Linked DNA regions of Modestobacter italicus. The protein of the gene in region 1 binds, or shares a complex with, the protein of each later gene. Links are inferred from orthologs where the notes say so. Each region holds a gene or a part of one and is shown in the gene's direction. Other genes may lie near its edges. The genes, in order: rpsG and tig.

Region 1 (5,871 bases):
GCCCGACGCCCCGAGGCCCAGGGTGAACCGGCCGTCCGAGACGAAGTCCAGCCCCGCAGCGGTCATCGCGATGAGCGCCGGCGTGCGGCTGTAGATGGGGAAGATGCCGCTCATCAGCTCGACCCGCTCGGTGACGGCCGCCAGGTAGCCCAGCTGGCTCACCGCGTCGAACGTGTAGACCTCGGCGACCATGGCGACGTCGAGCCCGGCGGCCTCCAGGTCGCGGATCGCCGCCGCCGTCTGCTTGAAGTCCCCGCTGTAGCTGGCCTGGATCCCGATGCGCATCCGCGGAGGCTACCGGTCGCGCAGGGGCTTGGGCGTCCCTACAGCGGGCGGACGGTGCCGATCACGTGCGTCACGACGCGGACGCCGTCGACGTCCCGCGGCACCCGGCTGCCGACGCCTGCCTCGGTCAGGTCGACCCGGACGACGTACTCGGCGTCCTGCCGCGCCAGCCCGACCGCCGCGACGCCGGGGTCGGCGGCGAGGCGGGCGGCCAGCGCGGTCTTGGCGGCCCGGGCACTCGCGCGGTCGGTCATCGCCCCATGATGCGCTCCTCAGCCCGCGCTGGACACCCACTCCACCCCGAGCTCGCGCAGCACTGTGGCCAGCGGGTTGGCGAAGGTGACCCCGCCGCCCGCGCTGCCGCCCTCGGTGGAGCCGGCGAACAGCAGCCCCAGGGGAGCGCGGTCGCGGCTGCGCCAGATCACCGAGCCGCTGTCGCCGCCGGCGCTGAACGCCCCGGTGAGGCCCTCGATCTCCACCTGGTCGTCGAAGGTGTGCACGCCGTCGTCGTACTGGACCCCCACGCCGTCGACCTCCACGGCGGTGATCCGGCCGCGGGTGTGGCCGGTCGTGCGGCCCAGCTTCTCCACCAGCTCGTCGGGGTCGACGTCGTCCGGGGCGGCGACGGCGGGCAGCAGGGCGCCCCCGGGGTAGTCGGCGGGGTCGGCCGCCACACCGGCGTCCAGGGCGGCGACCGCGGCGTCGACCAGGTTGCCGGGATCGGCGCTCAGCCTGACGAAGGCCGCCAGCGTCCCGACCCGGTCCTCGGGTGTGCCGCCGTCGGCCACCCCGGGCTGCAGCACCGGGTCGCCCTCGGTCGCCGCGTCGCTGTTGGCCAGGACGTGGTTGTTGGACAGCTCCAGGAGCCCCTCGCTGCCCGGCCGGCGGACGAACCCGCCCAGGGTCCCGGCCGAGACGTCGGGGTGGCTGACCGACAGGCCCGGCCGGAGCGGGCGCACCCGCTGCTGCAGCTCGGTCGGGGTGTACCCGGTGGGGGAGGACAGCGGGCGCACCGGCCCTATCACCCGGACGTCGACCTCCGCCCGGGCCGCAGCATCGAGACCGGCGAGCACCACGTCGGCGTCGGCCTGCTCGACGAGCCGGATCGCCAGGTGGACCTGACCGCCACCCACCGGGGCGAGGCCGAGCGCCACGCCGCTCCACCGGGTGGCGCCGCCCAGGGAGCTGGCGACCGCGGTGGGCGCCTCGGTCAGCCGCTGGGACAACCGGGCCTTCAGTTCACGGGCGGAGTCGGGGAGCACGGCGGTACCTCCGGGCAGCTGGGCGGGTCACGGCCTGGGAGCCGGTCGTGAGCGGTTCACCACCGACGGTAGGGCCGGGGTCCGACAGGAGCAGCCCGAGCAGGGTCGGTGCGGGGACGCGGCGAGCGCGCGGGGTGTTCCCGGCCACGGGCGCCGTCCGGTACCTTCCCGGCAGGGACCTCCCGGCACCTCCCCGCGCCCAGCGCGCACGGGGGAATGGTCCACCACCGGTCGCGGTTGGTACCAGGCAGACCGGCTGGTCCGGTGCGCGGCAGCATGTCGACCCGGCTTTGACCGGGTCGAGAGGGCCGGGTACTGTGGTCAGCTGTGCCCAGGGTGTCCTGGGCCTGCTCCTGTTCGCGGTGCACCTCGACGCCCACGGTCCTCTCGACCGGCCGGCCGACAGGGGCCACGCCCGTCCACGACGGGGCCATCGCAAGGTGGTGTGGCCGCGCCGAACGGCGAGGGGCGACGAGTCCGGCTCGATCAGCTGGCCGGTTCTCGCGAGGGGCAACACGCCCGAGCGCGGGGGCCGGACGGTGGGTCACGGCCAGAATCGGACGGGCCGGGCGACCGGGCACACACAGGCACGCACCACATCCACAGCACGACCCAGCGCAGGTAGGAGATCCAGGCCACCCATGCCCACGATCAACCAGCTGGTCCGCAAGGGCCGCGAGGACAAGGTCGAGAAGACCAAGACCCCGGCGCTCAAGGGTTCTCCCCAGCGCCGCGGGGTGTGCACCCGCGTGTACACCACGACCCCGAAGAAGCCGAACTCGGCGCTGCGCAAGGTCGCCCGCGTCCGGCTGACCAGCGGCATCGAGGTGACCGCCTACATCCCGGGCGTCGGCCACAACCTGCAGGAGCACTCCATGGTGCTCGTGCGCGGCGGCCGCGTGAAGGACCTGCCGGGCGTGCGCTACAAGATCATCCGCGGCTCGCTGGACACCCAGGGCGTCCGCAACCGCAAGCAGGCTCGCAGCCGGTACGGCGCGAAGAAGGAGAAGAGCTGACATGCCTCGCAAGGGACCCGCTCCCCGTCGTCCGCTCGTCGCCGACCCGGTGTACCAGTCGCCGCTGGTGACCCAGCTGGTGAACAAGGTGCTCGTCGACGGCAAGCGCTCGGTCGCCGAGGCGATCGTCTACGGCGCCCTCGAGGGCGTCCGTGCCAAGAACGACACCGACCCGGTGGTCACGCTCAAGCGGGCGCTGGACAACGTCAAGCCGGCCCTCGAGGTCCGCAGCCGCCGCGTCGGTGGTGCGACCTACCAGGTGCCGATCGAGGTCCGCGCCTCCCGCAGCACGACCCTCGGCCTGCGCTGGCTCATCCAGTACAGCCGCGGCCGTCGCGAGAAGACGATGACCGAGCGCCTCATGAACGAGCTGCTGGACGCCAGCAACGGTCTGGGCGCCGCGGTCAAGCGTCGCGAGGACACCCACAAGATGGCCGAGTCGAACAAGGCCTTCGCGCACTACCGCTGGTGACGGCAGTCCACCAGCAGCCGCTGCCCGCGGTGACCCCGGGCGATCCCCGAGCACCGCGCGCGGACGAGGAAGAAGAGGAGTGACGTAATGGCCCAGAACGAGGCCCAGCTCGCCAAGACCCGCAACATCGGGATCATGGCGCACATCGACGCCGGCAAGACGACCACGACCGAGCGGATCCTCTTCTACACCGGCATCAACTACAAGATCGGTGAAGTCCACGACGGCGCGGCCACGATGGACTGGATGGAGCAGGAGCAGGAGCGCGGCATCACCATCACGTCGGCCGCGACGAAGTGCTCCTGGAACGGTCACGACATCAACATCATCGACACCCCCGGGCACGTCGACTTCACCGTCGAGGTGGAGCGGTCGCTGCGGGTGCTCGACGGTGCGGTCGCGGTCTACGACGGCGTCGCCGGCGTGGAGCCGCAGACCGAGCAGGTGTGGCGTCAGGCGGAGAAGTACGGCGTCCCGCGCATGTGCTTCGTCAACAAGCTCGACCGCACCGGTGCCGACTTCTTCCGCTGCGTGGACATGATGGTCGAGCGGCTCGCCGCCAACCCGCTGGTCCTGCAGCTGCCCATCGGTGCCGAGGCCGACTTCATCGGCGTCGTGGACCTGGTCAAGATGCAGGCCCTGACCTGGCGCGGCGAGACCGCGATGGGTGAGGACTACGCGGTCGAGGAGATCCCGGCCGAGCTCGCCGACCAGGCCGCCGAGTACCGCGAGAAGCTGCTCGAGAACATCGCGGACTTCGACGACTCGCTGATGGAGGACTACCTCGGCGGCGAGGAGATCACCGTCGACCGGCTGAAGGCGGCCATCCGCAAGGCCACCATCGCCGGCCAGGTGAACCCGGTCCTCACCGGCACCGCGTTCAAGAACAAGGGCGTGCAGCCCCTGCTCGACGGTGTCGTGGACTACCTGCCCAGCCCGCTGGACATCGAGGCGATCGTCGGCACCGCGCTCGACGGCGAGACCGAGGTCCTGCGGCACGCCGACGAGAACGAGCCGTTCTCGGCGCTGGCCTTCAAGATCCAGACCGACCAGCACCTCGGCAAGCTGACCTACATCCGGGTCTACTCCGGCAAGCTCGACGCGGGCTCCCCGGTGCTGAACAGCACCAAGGACCGCAAGGAGCGGGTCGGCAAGATCTACCAGATGCACGCGAACAAGCGCGAAGAGCGTGCGGGCGTGGGCGCCGGCGAGATCGTGGCCGTCAACGGGATGAAGCAGACGACGACGGGTGACACCCTCTGCGACCCGCAGAGCCCGGTCATCCTCGAGTCGATGACCTTCCCCGCGCCGGTCATCTCGGTGGCCATCGAGCCGAAGACCAAGGGCGACCAGGAAAAGCTGGGCACCGCGATCCAGAAGCTCGCCGAGGAGGACCCGACCTTCCAGGTCCGCCTGGACGAGGAGACCGGCCAGACCGTCATCTCCGGCATGGGCGAGCTCCACCTGGAGATCCTGGTCGACCGGATGCGGCGCGAGTTCCGCGTCGAGGCCAACGTCGGCAAGCCGCAGGTGGCCTACCGCGAGACGATCCGCAAGCGGGTCGAGAAGGTCGACTACACCCACAAGAAGCAGACGGGTGGGTCCGGCCAGTTCGCCAAGGTCCAGGTCACGATCGAGCCCCTCGAGGTCGCGGCCGACGGCCCGACCTACGAGTTCGAGAACGCCGTCACCGGTGGTCGCATCCCGCGGGAGTACATCCCCTCGGTCGACGCCGGCATGCAGGACGCCATGCAGTACGGCATCCTCGCGGGGTACCCGATGGTCGGCGTGAAGGCGACGCTGATCGACGGTCAGTACCACGAGGTCGACTCCTCGGAGATGGCCTTCAAGATCGCCGGCTCGATGGTCTTCAAGGAGGCCGCTCGCAAGGCCAGCCCGGCCCTGCTCGAGCCGCTGATGGCCGTCGAGGTCGTCACCCCCGAGGACTACATGGGTGACGTCATCGGCGACCTGAACTCCCGCCGCGGGACCATCCAGGCGATGGAGGAGCGCTCCGGCGCCCGCGTCGTCCGGGCCCTGGTGCCGCTGTCGGAGATGTTCGGCTACGTGGGCGACCTGCGCAGCCGCACCCAGGGACGGGCGAGCTACACCATGGTGTTCGACTCGTACGCCGAGGTCCCGGCCAACGTCGCCAAGGAGATCATCGCCAAGGCGACTGGCGAGTAACGAACCGCCGGCCGCGGGTGACCCCCGCGGCCGGCGAGCACCGCCCGCACCCACAGACTCGCGTACGACTGCGAACCACACGAAGAGAGGAACCCAGTGGCCAAGGCCAAGTTCGAGCGGACCAAGCCGCACGTCAACATCGGCACCATCGGGCACATCGACCACGGGAAGACGACGCTGACCGCGGCGATCACCAAGGTCCTGCACGACAAGTACCCGAACCTCAACGAGGCGTCCGCGTTCGACCAGATCGACAAGGCGCCCGAGGAGAAGGCCCGTGGGATCACGATCTCGATCGCCCACGTGGAGTACCAGACCGAGAACCGGCACTACGCGCACGTCGACTGCCCCGGGCACGCCGACTACATCAAGAACATGATCACCGGTGCCGCGCAGATGGACGGCGCGATCCTGGTGGTCGCGGCGACCGACGGCCCGATGCCGCAGACCAAGGAGCACGTGCTCCTGGCCCGCCAGGTCGGCGTCCCCTACATCGTCGTGGCGCTCAACAAGGCCGACATGGTCGACGACGAGGAGATCCTCGAGCTCGTCGAGCTGGAGGTCCGCGAGCTGCTGAGCGAGTACGAGTTCCCGGGCGACGACGTCCCCGTGGTCCGCGTCTCCGCGCTCAAGGCCCTCGAGGGCGACG
Region 2 (5,835 bases), 3.2 Mb from region 1 along the record:
GGGCCGGCGGCCCGTGCCCGGAAGCTGCACGATGTCGAGGTCATCCGCGGCCGGGCCGTGCCTTCGGCGTGCCTTTCGCGTGCCTTAAGCACCGGCCAAAGCCGGTCGTCAGGGGGCAGCAGGGGTCAGCACCCATAAGGCACGGGAGCGGCCCCAACGCCGCGCTGAGCTGCACAGACGAGCAAATCTGCTGGTCAGTGCGTGGAGCGGGTGACCGGGATCGAACCGGCATGGCCAGCTTGGAAGGCTGGGGCTCTACCATTGAGCTACACCCGCGGAGGGACGCACGCGTCCTGCTCCCGGGCAGCCTAACCGGTCGCCTCCCGCTGCCGCCGGCACCGGTCGACGCCGCGGGCGCAACCCCTCCACGCCGGAGCGGCCCGTGCCAGGCTGCGCCCCATGGGTGCCGCGGCCGACGCGTACGACGAGGCGCTGCGGGCCGCGGCCGAGCACGCCCGGTCCTGGCTGCACGAGCTGCCCGACCGGCGGGTGCCCCCGGCCGCGACCGCGGACGAGGTCCGGGCCCGCGCCCTCGAGCTGCTGAGCCAGCCGCCGGCCGGCGCGGCCCAGGTCGTCGACGAGCTCGCCGCCCTCGCCGAGCCGGGGCTGATGGCGATCAACTCCGGCCGGTTCTTCGGCTGGGTCATGGGCGGGGTGCTCCCGGCGTCGCTGGGCGCGGACTGGCTGGTCAGCAGCTGGGACCAGAACACCGGCATGCGCGCGGCCACCCCAGGCGTCGCCGGCGTCGAGGAGGCCGCGGGGGAGTGGCTGGTGCACCTGCTCGGCCTGCCGGCCGGCAGCGCGGTCGGCTTCTCCACCGGTGCGACGACGGCGAACACGTCGTGCCTGGCCGCCGGCCGGCACGCGGTGCTGACCGGCGCCGGGTGGGCCGTGGAGGAGGAGGGGCTGGCCGGCGGCCCGCGGGTCCGGGTGCTCGTCGGTGCGGACAGCCACGTCTCGGTGGACCTGGCGCTGCGCTACCTGGGGCTGGGCCGGCCGGAGCAGGTCGCCGTCGACGACCAGGGGCGGCTGCGGACCGACGCCCTGGCCCGCGCCCTCGACGGCGCGCCCGCCGGCACCCCCACGATCGTCTGCCTGCAGGCGGGCAACCTGCACTCGGGTGCGTTCGACCCGCTCGGGGACGCCGCCGACCTCGCGCACCGGCACGGCGCCTGGGTGCACGTCGACGGGGCGTTCGGCCTGTGGGCCGCGGCCTCACCCGCGCTGGCGCACCTCGTCGGCGGGCTGGACCGGGCCGACTCGTGGGCCACCGACGCGCACAAGACGCTCAACGTGCCCTACGACTGCGGCGTCGCCGTCGTGCGCGACCCGGCGCTGATGCGCGCCGCGCTGGGCGTCCGGACCAGCTACCTGCTGAGCAGCGACGTCACCGACCCGGTCGACGTGACGGTGGAGATGTCCCGGCGGGCCCGGGGCGTGCCGGTCTGGGCGGCGCTGCGGTCGCTGGGTCAGGCGGGCGTGGCCGCGCTCGTCGACCGGCTGGTCGAGCACGCGCAGGCGCTGGCCCGGGGCCTGGCCGGCCTGGACGGCGCGGCGGTCCTCAACGACGTCGTCTACACCCAGGTCTGCGTCAGCTTCGGCAGCGACGAGCGCACCGCGGCGGTCACCGCTGCGGTGATCTCCGACGGGACGGTGTGGATGTCGGGCTCCCGGTGGGCCGGCCGGGCCGTGCTCCGGGTCTCGGTGAGCAACTGGTCGACCGACGCGGCCGACGTCGAGGCGTCCGTCGACGCGGTGCGCCGGGCCGTGGCCGCGGTCGACGGCCGACGTCGCGGCACGGGGACGCCGCCCGCCCCCTAGACTCGCAGCGGCCACGGGGTGTGGCGCAGCTTGGTAGCGCACCCGCTTTGGGAGCGGGGGGCCGTGGGTTCAAATCCCGCCACCCCGACACACGACCGACATCTCTAGACTCGTGGCGAGCTGCGATGCCGTGTGCGTCGCGCCCGTCGTCCGTCCCCCTTCCAGAGGAGCGCTGCACAGTGAAGAGCACCATCGAGAACCTGGGCCCGACCCGGGTCCGGCTCGCGATCGAGGTGCCGTGGAGCGACCTGGACCACGCCTTCGGTGAGGTCTACAAGGAGCTGGGCAAGCAGGTCCGCGTCCCCGGCTTCCGCCCCGGCAAGGTCCCCAACCGCGTCCTCGACCAGCGCATCGGCCGCCCCGTCGTCCTCGAGCAGGTCGTCCAGCACGCCGTCCCCGAGGTCTACTCCGAGGCGATCCGGGAGAACCAGGTCCGGGTGATCAGCCAGCCCGAGGTCGAGGTGACCCGGATCGACGACGGCGAGGCCCTCGCCTTCACCGCCGAGGTCGACGTCGCCCCCACCCTCGAGCTGCCCCCGCTGGACTCCCTCGCGGTCACCGTCGACGACGTCGAGGTCACCGACGAGGAGATCGACGCGCAGGTGTCGGTCATGCGCGAGCGCTTCGCCACCCTGACCGGGGTCGAGCGCGCCGCCGCCGAGGGCGACTACGTCTCCATCGACCTGGAGGCCACGCTCAACGGCGAGGTCCTCGAGGACGGCAGCACCACCGGCATGTCCTACGAGGTCGGCTCGGGCGGCCTGATGGCCGGCCTCGACGAGGCCGTCACCGGTCTGTCCGCCGACGAGAGCGCCACCTTCCAGACCGCGCTGCTGTCCGGTGACGACGCCGGCGAGCTGGCCGACGTCACCGTCACCGTGCGCTCGGTCAAGGCCAAGGAGCTCCCCGAGCTGGACGACGAGTTCGCCTCCATCGCCAGCGAGTTCGACACGCTGGCCGAGCTGCGCGAGGACGTCCGCACCCGGCTGTCCCGCACCAAGGTGCTGCAGCAGGGCGCCGAGGCCCGCGACAAGCTGGTCGAGCACCTCATCGAGGTCATCGAGGTGCCGGTGCCGGAGAACATGGTCGAGCAGGAGCTCGCCTGGCGCGGTCAGGCCATGGAGCGCGAGCTCCAGCAGGCCGGCATGGACTGGGACGCCTACTTCACCGCCGCCGGGATCGAGGGCGGCCGCGAGGCCTACGACGCCGAGCTGCGGGAGAACGTCGAGAAGGCGGTCAAGACCCAGTTCATCCTCGACTCGATCGCCGACGCCCGTGAGGTGACCGTCGACAACGAGGACCTCTCCGCGCAGATCATGGCGCAGGCCCAGCGCAACCGGGTCAGCCCCGAGCAGTACGCGCAGCAGCTGCAGCAGGGCAACAACATCGCCGACTTCGTCGCCGACGTCCGCCGCACCAAGGCCCTCGCGCAGCTGCTCGACGAGACCACGATCACCGACGCGTCGGGCAACGTCGTCGACCTGGAGGCGCTGCGCCCGCGCACCGTCGCCGCGGCCGGCGACGACGTCCCGGAGGAGGTCGCCGGCGGTGACGTCGCCGACGACGACGCCGACAACGAGGCCGAGGGTGGTGCCACCGACACCGTCGTGACCGACGCCGAGGCCGCCGTCGACGACGCCGAGGGCAGCACCGCCAAGGCCTGACGGCCCCGAGGCACCACCGCGCCGCCCGTACCCCTGCTGGGGTGCGGGCGGCGCTGTCGTCCCCGGGGTCCGCGCCGCTGCGCCCACGGCGAACACCGGCCCCGACCGGGAGGAAGCCGTCGGGGGTGCGCGTTAGGGTCGACGTGACGACGAAGCGATCCCCGAGGCCGCACTGACGACCAGCAGCCAGAGGCCGTCCGCGGCGTCGGCACACACCCCCCGACCACCGGCCAACCCGTTCCACGAGACCGACTGCACCGCAGTCCTACGGAGGTCACCGCACCCGTGAGCACCCCACTGATCACCCCCGGCGCGCCGATGATGCGCGGCGGCGGCTCGATGATGAACCTCAACGACTCGGTCTACGAGCGGCTCCTGCGTGAGCGGATCATCTTCCTCGGCAGCCAGGTCGACGACGTGATCGCCAACCAGCTGGCCGCGCAGATGCTGCTGCTGTCCGCCGAGGACCCCAAGCGCGACATCCACCTGTACATCAACTCGCCCGGTGGCTCGGTCACCGCGGGCATGGCGATCTACGACACGATGCAGTTCATCGACTGCGACGTCGCCACCTACGCGATGGGCCTGGCCGCCTCGATGGGCCAGTTCCTGCTCACCGCGGGCACCAAGGGCAAGCGGTACTCGCTGCCGCACACGCGGATCCTGATGCACCAGCCCTCGGCCGGCGTCGGCGGCACCGCCTCCGACATCGCGATCCAGGCCGAGCTGTTCCGCAGCACCAAGCAGGAGCTCAACCGCCTCCAGGCGCTGCACACCGGGCAGACCGCGGAGCGGATCAACGAGGACTCCGACCGCGACCGCTGGTTCACCGCGCAGGAGGCCCTCGAGTACGGCTTCGTCGACCACGTCGTGACCCGCGCCGACACCATGACCGAGACCGACAACCCGGTCACCGACGGACCGGAGAAGTGACCATGAGCGACTTCCAGATGCCCTCCAGCCGCTACATCCTGCCCTCCTTCGTGGAGCGCACGAGCTACGGCATGAAGGAGTCCAACCCGTACAACAAGCTCTTCGAGGAGCGCATCATCTTCCTCGGGGTGCAGGTCGACGACGCGTCGGCCAACGACGTGATGGCGCAGCTCATCACGCTGGAGTCCAACGACCCCGACCGCGACATCACCATGTACATCAACTCGCCCGGTGGCTCGTTCACCGCGCTCACGGCGATCTACGACACGATGATGTTCGTCCGTCCCGACATCCAGACCGTCTGCATGGGCCAGGCCGCCTCCGCGGCCGCCGTCCTGCTCGCGGCCGGGACCCCGGGCAAGCGGCTCGCGCTGCCCTACTCCCGGGTGCTCATCCACCAGCCCTCCGGTGAGGCGGGTGGCCAGGTCACCGACCTGGAGATCCACGCCCGGGAGATCGAGCGGGTGCGCACGCTGATGGAGGCCATCCTGGCCCGGCACACCGGCCAGACCCAGGAGCAGGTCCGCAAGGACATCGACCGGGACAAGATCCTCACGGCCCAGGAGGCCAAGGACTACGGGATCGTCGACCAGGTCATCGCCAGCCGGAAGCTCAACGCGCTCCCGGCTGCCTGATGCAGTGACGGTGCGGCCGGGGGCGCATTCCGGGCCCCCGGCCCGTACCGTTCTCCCAACCCGTCCGGCGGTCGGCGCGAGCCTCCGCCGGGTCACGGGGGAGGTGCGAGGCAGGTGTTGCGAGCCGGGCGAACCGGGTGCGTCAGTTCCCGGGAACGTCGGTCCGGCCGGGTAGGTTCGGAGGACGCCCGACTCCCCGGTCAGACCGCAGGGACGCAGGGGACGCCGGGTCCGAGGGCGTCGACGAGGGCAACGACAAGGCACGTACCAGGGGCAACGGCTCAGCCGTCCCACTCGAGGTGGAGGTCAGCCAGGTGGCACGTATCGGTGAGAGCGGCGACCTGCTCAAGTGCTCGTTCTGCGGCAAGAGCCAGAAGCAGGTCAAGAAGCTCATCGCGGGCCCTGGGGTGTACATCTGCGATGAGTGCATCGACCTCTGCAACGAGATCATCGAGGAGGAGCTCTCGGAGTCGTCGGACCTCAAGTTCGACGAGCTGCCGAAGCCCAAGGAGATCCACGACTTCCTCGAGCAGTACGTCATCGGCCAGGACCAGGCCAAGCGCACCCTCGCGGTCGCGGTCTACAACCACTACAAGCGGATCCAGGCCGGCGGTGAGCGCGGCAGCCGGGACGAGGGTGTCGAGCTCGCCAAGTCCAACATCCTGCTGATGGGCCCGACCGGGTGCGGCAAGACGCACCTGGCCCAGACCCTCGCCCGGATGCTGAACGTGCCCTTCGCCATCGCCGACGCCACCGCGCTGACCGAGGCCGGGTACGTCGGT

What was found.
Region 2: the proteins of rpsG (region 1) and tig are in contact, whole or in part, in a crystal structure (PDB 3GTY), measured with the Thermotoga maritima proteins. The link is inferred for Modestobacter italicus from one-to-one orthologs. Residues at the interface, in WP_004081843.1 of Thermotoga maritima: Lys34, Lys52, Lys55, Glu59, Arg62, Gln63, Glu66, Asn67, Lys69, Val71, Arg95, Ala109, Lys110, Lys111, Gly112, Arg113, Pro114, Glu117, Glu121, Ile124, Ala125, Tyr127, Asn128, Asn129, Thr130, Gly131, Lys135, Asp139, Arg142, Met143; in WP_004081061.1 of Thermotoga maritima: Glu122, Val124, Val129, Leu130, Tyr133, Glu188, Gly259, Ile262, Tyr263, Glu266, Ser270, Glu273, Gln274, Glu277, Arg308, Gln311, Ile312, Ser315, Tyr316, Glu325, Arg329, Arg336, Leu363, Phe366, Trp367, Arg373, Leu377, Arg381, Leu384, Glu387.

What each region holds. Positions count from the first base shown.
Region 1 is NC_017955.1:4,909,261-4,915,131, reverse strand. Bases 1,308-4,299 are described here. They hold rpsG (30S ribosomal protein S7), read left to right. Parts: upstream 1,308-2,564; coding sequence 2,565-3,035; downstream 3,036-4,299. Other genes in these bases: fusA (elongation factor G), read left to right, coding at 3,123-4,299; rpsL (30S ribosomal protein S12), read left to right, coding at 2,189-2,563; MODMU_RS23330 (chymotrypsin family serine protease), read right to left, coding at 1,308-1,547. Outside these bases: MODMU_RS23340 (LLM class F420-dependent oxidoreductase), read right to left, coding at 1-285; MODMU_RS23335 (hypothetical protein), read right to left, coding at 324-539; more of MODMU_RS23330, read right to left, coding at 558-1,307; more of fusA, read left to right, coding at 4,300-5,222; tuf (elongation factor Tu), read left to right, coding at 5,319-5,871.
Region 2 is NC_017955.1:1,683,591-1,689,425, forward strand. What follows is about bases 1,287-4,242. They hold tig (trigger factor), read left to right. Parts: upstream 1,287-2,000; coding sequence 2,001-3,485; downstream 3,486-4,242. Other genes in these bases: MODMU_RS08180 (pyridoxal phosphate-dependent decarboxylase family protein), read left to right, coding at 1,287-1,821; MODMU_RS08195 (ATP-dependent Clp protease proteolytic subunit), read left to right, coding at 3,771-4,242. Outside these bases: more of MODMU_RS08180, read left to right, coding at 400-1,286; more of MODMU_RS08195, read left to right, coding at 4,243-4,418; MODMU_RS08200 (ATP-dependent Clp protease proteolytic subunit), read left to right, coding at 4,421-5,053; ATP-dependent Clp protease ATP-binding subunit ClpX, read left to right, coding at 5,368-5,835. UniProt on the Bacillus subtilis protein: Involved in protein export. Acts as a chaperone by maintaining the newly synthesized protein in an open conformation. Functions as a peptidyl-prolyl cis-trans isomerase.